3 regions of the Paenibacillus sp. FSL R7-0340 genome follow, and region 2 is predicted to be linked to each of the others. Evidence: riboswitches for the same ligand, from Rfam matches in the RefSeq annotation. Region 2 holds a riboswitch; each other region holds the start of a gene.
The links. A riboswitch is a leader RNA that binds a small molecule or an ion and turns the genes downstream of it on or off. The one in region 2 is predicted to bind thiamine pyrophosphate.

Region 1: another riboswitch for thiamine pyrophosphate. It lies ahead of tenA (thiaminase II); the one in region 2 lies ahead of MKX59_RS13275 (thiamine phosphate synthase).
Region 3: another riboswitch for thiamine pyrophosphate. It lies ahead of MKX59_RS23125 (ABC transporter substrate-binding protein); the one in region 2 lies ahead of MKX59_RS13275 (thiamine phosphate synthase).

The regions. Positions count from the first base shown of each region.
Region 1 covers NZ_JBBOBY010000001.1:1,511,080-1,514,218, reverse strand. Annotated here, with positions in the region: gene MKX59_RS06795 (NAD-dependent malic enzyme) at 1-1,607, shown strand, start outside; TPP riboswitch at 1,700-1,802, shown strand; gene tenA (thiaminase II) at 1,939-2,628, shown strand; gene thiM (hydroxyethylthiazole kinase) at 2,703-3,139, shown strand, end outside.
Region 2 covers NZ_JBBOBY010000001.1:2,934,288-2,937,426, reverse strand. Annotated here, with positions in the region: gene thiO (glycine oxidase ThiO) at 1-731, opposite strand, end outside; gene MKX59_RS13275 (thiamine phosphate synthase) at 796-1,389, opposite strand; TPP riboswitch at 1,654-1,762, opposite strand; gene MKX59_RS13270 (ABC-F family ATP-binding cassette domain-containing protein) at 1,856-3,139, opposite strand, start outside.
Region 3 covers NZ_JBBOBY010000002.1:54,250-57,388, forward strand. Annotated here, with positions in the region: gene MKX59_RS23115 (ABC transporter permease) at 1-14, opposite strand, end outside; gene MKX59_RS23120 (MTH1187 family thiamine-binding protein) at 11-304, opposite strand; gene MKX59_RS23125 (ABC transporter substrate-binding protein) at 723-1,766, opposite strand; TPP riboswitch at 1,958-2,067, opposite strand; gene MKX59_RS23130 (pyridoxamine 5'-phosphate oxidase family protein) at 2,338-2,772, shown strand; gene MKX59_RS23135 (bifunctional 2',3'-cyclic-nucleotide 2'-phosphodiesterase/3'-nucleotidase) at 2,994-3,139, shown strand, end outside.

The sequences.
Region 1 (3,139 bases), 1.4 Mb from region 2:
AGGAGCTGGGTTTGGAAGGAATCCTTCCTCCAACCGTCCTTTCATTGGAGAAACAGAGCGTACGGGCATATCAGCAGTTTCTGGCACAACCCACCATGCTGCGAAAAAATGCTTCTCTCAACGACCTTCACAACCGAAATGTCGTACTCTACTACCGGCTGCTAACCGATCATTTGAGTGAAATGCTGCCCGTAGTCTACACGCCGACCGTAGGAACCGCGATTCAAGAATATAGTCACGAGTACAACCGTCCTGGAGGCATATATTTGTCGATAGATAACCCGAACGGTATTGGACAAGCATTCCATAATTCTGGTTTGAGCGGCCATGATGTGGATCTGATCGTCGTGACAGATTCCGAAAGTATTTTAGGGATTGGTGACTGGGGCGTCGGGGGGATTAACATTGCTATCGGCAAGCTTGCAGTGTATACGGCTGCGGCAGGCATTCATCCCGGGCGGGTGCTGCCAATTGTACTAGATGTAGGTACAAATAATGAAAAGCTGCTGAATGATCCACTGTACATCGGAAACCGCCATAAACGGGTTCGCGGAGAAGCCTATAACCAGTTTATTGATACTTTTATCAGCAAAACGTTAGCGCAATTCCCAAAGACGCTTTTACATTGGGAAGACGTGGGCAGCGTAAATGCACGCCATATTATAGGAAAATACGGTCAAAGCATACTCACCTTCAACGATGATATACAAGGTACAGGAGCGGTGACCTTGGCTGCGATTCTTTCGGCGGTGGGTGTCACCAAGACTCCGCTGCGTGAACAAAAAATACTTGTTTTCGGCCCAGGGGCAGCAGGAATCGGTAATGCTGATCAAATTCGGGGTGCTATGATCGAGGACGGCCTTTCCGCAGAAGATTCCTTCAAGTCCTTTTGGGCCTTTGATTATCGCGGGCTGTTAATGGAAGATATGGAAGACGTATTGGAATATCAGAAACCGTATGTGCGCAAAAAGGATGAAGTCAGCTCATGGACCCGGTCGGGTGACGGCAAAATACCACTGCTAGAGGTCATCCGTCAGGTGAAGCCTACGATATTGATTGGAACTTCCGGTGTAGCAGGTGCCTTTTCTGAAGAGATCATCAAGGAGATGGCGAAACATGTAGAACGCCCGATCATTATGCCCATGTCCAATCCTACAAACCTTGCAGAAGCAGTACCCGAGGATTTGATCCGGTGGACAGATGGCAGAGCACTGATCGCAACCGGAAGTCCTTTTGAGCCCGTCACCTATAACGGTACGAAATTTGAGATTGGGCAGGCGAACAATGCCTTTGTTTTTCCGGGACTGGGTCTGGGTGCGATTGTGGTTAAAGCCAAAAGGATTACCCCTGCGATGTTTACAGCGGCAGCAGTTGCTGTTGCCAATGGTGTAGATTCGAATACGCCTGGCGGTGCGCTACTCCCTCATATCCGAAAATTACGCGAAGTTTCGTACGCTGTTGCGATTGCGGTTGCAAAAGCCGCGATACAGGATCAGGTAGCTCAGGCGCACATTTCAGATGTGGAACAAGCTATACAAGATGCAATGTGGAAACCGGAATATGCCAAGGTCAAAGCAGTGGAAAGTGTAATTCATCATCCTCACTAAGCCCAAAACACCTAACTAGAGGAAATTTAATATTTTGCACACTATGTTTGACATAGCGTATGAACGTATGTACAGTAATAGTCAAAAGAATAGAAGTCCACTAGGGGAGCCAATATGGCTGAGACAAGAATGTATCTTGGACCCTTTGAACCTGATCTAGTTCGTACTAGCGTAGGAAAGTGGAGCCTTCGTATATAAGGTTTCAAGCGTTTTTTGCGTATTGGGCCTATTGTTGAAGCCGCTCCATTTTTCCGGGGCGGCTTTTTAGCGTTGTTCCGGAATTATATTCTTACAGGACTTCTTGCTCTTCAATTTAATGGAGGTGGGGAAATTGAGTTTTACACAAGAACTCCGTCGGCAGGCGGACGGCATTTTTCAAGCGATTTTTGAGCATCCCTTTGTGAGAGGTATTGCTGAAGGAAGTTTGACAAGGGGACAGCTGATTCACTATGTAAAACAGGACTTTGAATATTTGAACGCCTACATGCGGATATACGGCATCGCAATCTCCAAATGCACGAATCGGGAGGACATGGCTGTATTTAATGAACAAATCTCTTTTATTCTCCACAGCGAGGTTCATCCGCATCAAAATTTCTGTGCTGTCGCAGGGGTGAGCTATGAAGAGTTGCAGGGATATCCGCTCGCTCCGTCGGCTCATCACTATATCCGTCACATGCTGACGGTTGCGCATGAGGGCAGCCTGGGCGAGATCTTGGCTGTGCTGCTGCCATGTATGTGGACGTATGCCGAGATTGGTCGCAGGCTGCTGGATGAAGTAAAGCCGGATGAGTCTCATCCGTTCTATGAATGGATGGGCTTCTATGGAGACCAGCTTGATGATACAACACTCAAGTTCCGAGAACGTGTAGATGCTTGGGCGGAAGGCGCAACGGCTGCTGAGCGAGAGCGGATGATTGAGCATTTTATACTGAGCTGCCAGCTGGAATATAAGTTCTGGGACATGGCCTATAAGCAGGAAGAATGGCCGGTCCAGATACAGGCAGCGGTCTTGGAATAGTCAGCTTGGCAATTCGATGCGTGAAGTACAGTTAATGCCCTGTTGAACCACCAACTATAGAGAGGATAATCATTATGAGTACATGGGAAAAAAGTTATTCGGATCTCCTGACGAAGGTACAAAACAGCAAACCCCTCGTTCACAATATGACCAATGTGGTAGTCACTAACTTTACGGCCAACGGCCTGTATGCATTGGGCGCCTCCCCGGTGATGGCCTATGCACCCGAGGAAGTAGCAGACATGGCAAAAATAGCGGGAGCCGTCGTGTTAAACATCGGTACGCTGAACCGCGAACTGGTGGATGCCATGATCATTGCTGGACAATCGGCGAATGCACACGGTGTTCCGGTCCTGCTAGATCCGGTCGGTGCGGGAGCAACGAGCTTTAGAACTGAGTCGGCACTGCGAATCCTGAGAAAAGTCAAAATCTCATTGGTGCGGGGCAATGCAGCCGAAGTCGCGCATCTTGTTGGAGAAGCGCGTGAGATTAAAGGCGTAGATGCTGGTGA
Region 2 (3,139 bases):
AAGGAGACCGCTACCGCTTCACCCTTGACCGGATAAAGTGGATATTCAAATCCAACCTGCGCTAGCAATTTCATGCTATCCAAGCCTCCGGCAATAATGACCTGATCGCAGGAAAAAAAGCCACTATCTGTTCGAACACCGCAAACTCGACCATTCTGTATGACCAGTTGCTCTGCCTGTGTACCAGACCATACCGTTGCCCCCAGCACCACAGCAGCACCTGCATAAGCATGGCAAAGCTGGACAGGAGCCACTTGTGTCTCTTTTGAACGATATATTGCCCCGATCGCTTGTTCATCCAAACCTGGAATTCGTCGGGCCAATTCCTTCGCATCCCACCAGATAGGACAATCATCCTCTCGCGTTTTAGCAGCTTTCCAGCGTTTTTGGCCTTCAGTTTCCGTACGGAAAGGAGTCACAAATCCTTCTGTACGGAATTCCACCGAAATACCTGACAAACGCTCCAGATCACAGACAAGCTCAGGGAATGCGTCTCGACTTATGCGAGCAAACCGTGCCAGCTCAGAGTCGGTGAACTCTTCACTTTCCGCTGCCAGCATTCCAACCGCTGCTCCTGAGGCTCCCTCACCCGGGATCAATCGTTCCAGCATGATCGTACTTCTTCCCTCCTTGGCCACATGGTAAGCAATGGAACTGCCGATGACACCTCCACCTATGACCAAGCATTCAGCGTGTCCTATCGCTCTTGCCTCTATGTGTATCTTTGGCATTTGTTCCGTGTCTCCTCTCCATAAACCATTCTGCTTTCAGCTTGCCTCTACTCTCGTTTTCTCGCTACAGGTCGTGAACTACAAGATCTGCCATTCGCCGATATTCCAGCGCAGCTGCAACGGGCGACTCAGCCTCCCATATACCAGACATCACCGCAATTCCGCTTGCTCCGGCCCTATAAAGCTCCGGGATATGGTGCGGTTGTATGCCGCCCAGCGCGATCACCGGAATGTTCGACAGCCTGCAAATATGTTCAAGCTGAGCTAAACCCCGTGGTACAATACCGGGCTTACAATGGGTCTCATATATGTGACCATAAAGTACATAGTCCGCTCCTACCCGCTCGGCAGTCTGCGCCTCCTTCAAGGAATGCACAGATACTCCACAGCGTGTACCCTTTGGAAGTAGGCTTTTCACATCCGCTACAGGTAATCCATTAGCTGGTAGCTGGACGGCTCCAACCAAAGTAAGTAAAGCTACATCCACACGATCATTTACTACAATTTGTTGCAAAGGAACTCCCTGCTCCACCATGCTGCGAGTCAAAGATAGCAATGCAGAGGCACCATTCTGTTTTAAACGTGCGTGTACATAATGAACATACGGACAAATCACAGCAGCCACTTGGGCTGCTTGTGCAAAAGTGCCCTTTTCCATCGAAATTGCGTGTAATTCGATTTTGTCTTCACCTCACATTGGACTAAAAGATCTAAGCTTAGCCAGTCACGTCTACCAGCAGTAATGAAAGAGGATTGTATGTGAATCGTCTACGGAAGCTCGAACAACTTAAAGTGAACGAAACGCAAAAAAACCACTTCCCCAAGGAAGTGGTTTAACGAACGTCCAATAATCGAACGGACAATGATATCCGTATACGTGTATCGTCCCACGCACAAACAAAAATAAGATGGTGTTGCCTTGTTTGTACGGCGCTCACTTCCCTACGCTGGCATAACCCAGATCAGGTGCAAAGGGTCCGAAATCCATTTATTCCGTCTCAGCCGCATGGGCGGCTCCCCTAGTGTGACTATTTTATTGTATAAGCTAAAGATAGCTTAGCATATTTTCCTAATTCTGCAAACCCCACTTCGTGTGAAATATGCAGAATTGGATTTAGTTGATGTTAGTTAACTTTACTTGACCACTCTTCCACATTCCACGTTTTGGTTACCCAATCCTCGTAAAAGTCCGGTTCGTGAGATACAAGCAATACGGTCCCTTTGTATTCCTTCAAGGCACGTTTCAGCTCATCCTTAGCTTTAACATCCAAGTGGTTGGTAGGCTCATCGAACAGTACCCAGTTGCTTTCACGCATTAACAGTTTGCAAAGACGGACTTTAGCCTGTTCTCCACCACTGAGCGCAGATAGCGGACGCGTGATATGCTCATTCTTTAAACCGCAACGCGCCAAATGCGCTCGTACTTCATGCTGGTTCAAATGTGGGAATTCATTCCACACATCGTCAATCGGTGTAATTTTCTCCGCCTTTACTTCCTGCTCAAAATAAGCGGGCTGCAAAAAATCACCTTGATAGGTTTTTCCACTGATTGGTGGAATTTTTCCCAATATGGTTTTGAGCAATGTCGATTTACCGACACCGTTGTAGCCAACAATAGCAATCTTTTCGCCACGTTCAATCGTCATGGACATTTTAGGCAAAAGGGCATGCGTATAACCAATCTCAAAATCAATACCCTCAAATACCGTCTTTCCGCTTGCACGTGCTTCTTTGAATTGAAAGGTTGGCTTCGCAGCTTCTTCAGGCTTATCTATACGTTCGATCCGATCAAGTTGCTTTTCACGGCTCTTTGCTCGGCCAGATGTAGAGGCACGCGCTTTATTACGCTGAATAAAATCTTCCTGTTTCTTAATAAAGTCCTGTTGCTTCTCATAAGCATCAATATGCTGAGCTTTGTTCAGATCCGCCATTTCAAGAAACTTTTCATAGTTAGCTGAATAACGGGTCATCTTGGCAAATTCAAGATGGTAAATAACATTAACGACCTGGTTCATAAACTCAGTATCATGTGAAATAAGGATAAAAGCATAGGGATAATCCTTCAAATAGCGCGTAAGCCATTCAATATGCTCTACATCCAAATAGTTGGTAGGCTCATCCAGCAGCAGGACATTTGGCTTTTCCAACAGCAACTTAGCAAGAAGCACCTTTGTCCGTTGCCCACCGCTAAGTGCAGATACATCCCGATCCAGTCCTATGGCCGACAGACCTAGTCCATTCGCCATTTCTTCAACCTTCACATCAATGAGGTAAAAATCCCCCATATCCAGTTGCTCCTGAATTTCACCCATCTGTTCCAGCAGCACTTCCAACTCTTCAGGAGAAGCATCCCCCATCTTGTCAGTAATCTGCATCATTTCCTTTTCCAATTCCAACAAAGGAAGAAA
Region 3 (3,139 bases), on a different contig from region 2:
CCTTTCGGATTCATGGGCGATATTTCTCGGTCAGCTTGTTCATGCTGATGCCTTGTGGGTTATGTGCGATTTTGATCTGTGAAATGACGCTGGGACTGCCCGCTTCCGTCAAAGCTTCGTGCATTTCTTTAACCACTTTCAGCAACTCGTCGAGCTCGCCCTCCATGGTCGTATCCAATGGATTCACCTGATGTTTGACACCGGAGCGCTGAATGACCTCAATCGCCTTATCTACATACGGGTAAGAGTCCTCGTTATTAGGAGTTTTAGGGATTACTTGAATACTGAGCAGTGTGTTAGCCATGCAAATTCACCTGTCCTTTATTTGGAGTGTTATTAAAAAAATATGGTGGTTTAAGGCGGGGAGACCGCTTCGCGGTTCATTTGATCTTACGATCGCTTCGCTTCTCCAGATTCAAATGAACCACTACGCTGCCAACCGCCTTAAAAGCACCCTATTTTTAAAGCTGGTTTGTGTGGCATTTTTAACACACAAGCGCACCTACTTAGCGCTTAGATAATATGAAAAGCTAAAGAATAAACCAAGTAGAACGAGAACGAAGTGGGCGGAATGGTGCTGTACAAGCGTTAGCGTTCGCCTTTGTACCCAGATATTCATAAAAGAAATCTGGGTACAGCAGCGATGGGAAGCACCATCCGACTGCGTAGTGGCGCTTTGTTCACTTCTCTAGATCAGTCTTATTTAGCGTTTTAACAAATGATCAACGCTTGGGCAGGAAACCGTTTGTGAAGGCTTTATCGACTTCCAAAGGCTTGCTGAGCAGCTTGCGTTCGTACATCCAGTCCGAATAGTTTTGCCATACCTCCGCTTTTTGCACACCCCATTGCGCGGCATCGTCCTGATAACGCGGGCTTAGCCATTTTTGGCTGGCAAGTACCAGTTTTTTATCCAGCTCCGGTACAGCTTTGCTTAAGATGTCTGCGGCTTCTTCCGGATGAGCGATAGTGTATTCATAGCCTTGTGCGGTAGCGTCCATGAACGCTTTGACCAGCTCGGGATCATTTTTTATTGTCTGTTCGTTGCTCACAATTACAGGTGTATAGTAATCGAGGCTTTTGGAATAATCTTTTACATACAGCATATCCAATGGCTCACCTCGAAGCTGGGCCTCGATTCCGGTCCATGCGTAGAAAATCCAGGCAAAGTCGATATCCCGCTTCACGGCTGTAAAATAGTCTGCATTGCCCATGTTGATGATCTTCACTTTGCTCACATCGCCTTTGTCTGAATCCATGATGGATTTCATGACCGCTTCTTCTACGGGAGAGCCCCAACCGCCGTATTTTTTACCTTCAAAATCTTTCGGGCTCTTAATTCCACGATCTACCGGGGCTGCGAAGCCTGAGGTATTATGCTGAATCACCGCAGCGATGGATACAAGCGGCACGCCTTGCGTACGAGCCTGTGTGACGCCTTCTTGGTAGCTGATACCAAAAGGTGCAGCATTAGAAGCAACCATTTGATCAGCTCCGCCTGAACCAGGTTGAACAATTTGGACATTCAAACCCGCTTTTTCGTAAAATCCTTTGTCCTTAGCGACATAGAGTCCCGTATGATTCGTATTGGGTGTCCAGTCGAGCACGACTTTAACATCTTTGAGCCCCTTTGCCGGAGTAGACGTTTGAGTGTCGGTAGCGGGAGCCGCTTCTTGGGATGTGGGGGGACTTCCACCGCAAGCGGTCAGGGTCAGGGCCATGAGCCACAGACTGATCAGTCCCAGGCTTAATATTTTCATGCGCTTCATCGTTGTGTTCTCTCCTTTAATTACCCGTTATCCGTCCAATCAGACAGCTTAAGTTACCCATTTTCTAAAAATAACATCTGCCGGATGCGATCTTTCCAACAACTTAATCTTCAACAAAAAAAGCGCCCCGAGTTTCCGGGACGCTTGCGCTTGTATATACCAAAGTAAGGGATGGTCCTATGTAAAAAAGGCACATCTTGCTTAAGCATTCCTACGCTGGCATTACCCAGATCAGGTTGTAAGGGTCAGTGTCTTGGGACACACTCTCAGCCGGCCGATTCCAGCACCCCTGGCATTGTATGGTTTAATGGGTTCATTTATTCGGGTTTACTACGACGATTATATGCCTTGAATGCGGGTCTGTCCAGCATGAAGGGAGAGGTGACGGTTCATTTGCCGAACGACAGGGTACACTTTTACTGTGAGCTTTGATCTGAAAATGAGCATGAATCAATTCGATTCGATCCGGTCATGTTATTTTCAGAACAGCTACGCAAGTAGGTTCAGATGGGCTGGTGCCCAATGGCGTGGCCGTAGAGAATTCTAATTCGTGAAAAGGAGTTGTTGTACTGTGGGTAAAACGGAAACATTGGATCGCAACCAACTGGAACAAGCCATTGTGAAGGCTTTGGATAACAACAAATTTTGCTCGTTAGGTACGGTAGAGGGTGGCAAACCGAAAGTACGCTATATGGCCCTTTTTAACGATGGAATGAACATTCATCTGGCGACAGATCGCAAAACGCATAAAGTAGAGGAGCTAAAGGACAATCCGAATGCTTATCTGCTGCTGGGTTATGAAGTTGGCGGTACGAAGGAAGTCGTAGAAGTGGAGGCTACCGTCCAGATCACAGCTGATGAGGGGCTGCGCAAACAAGTGTGGAACGATTCCTTGAAGGAATGGTTTTCCGGACCGGATGATCCCGATTATGTCATTCTGGACGTGAATCCGACACGCATTGAGTATGTGGGTCAGCAATCTGAGCGCCAGGTTTGGAAGAAGTAATACGAATATAAATGGATAAGCCGGTGAATCTCCGAGTTTTTTAGGAGGTTTGCTGGCTTTTTATTTTTTGAGAAAATTAATTATTTTTTCATAAATAATTTAAGTAAATGACTACTCTTTTATCTGGCGTTGGATTAAAATAGAAATGGTGGGTTCATGGCTTACATATATGTGCAAAAGTATGTATATGAGGCATACACCTTAATGAGGAGGGGTATATTTTGTTATTTCGTAAAAATTGGTTTAAAGGGTTTACAGCAGCAGTTGTGGCTTGTAGCATGCTGGTGTTTTCGGCCGCTCCATCCTGGGCAGCTAGCGATTCTCGCGATAGCGCTACGGTGAATTTGCGGATCATGGAAACAACGGA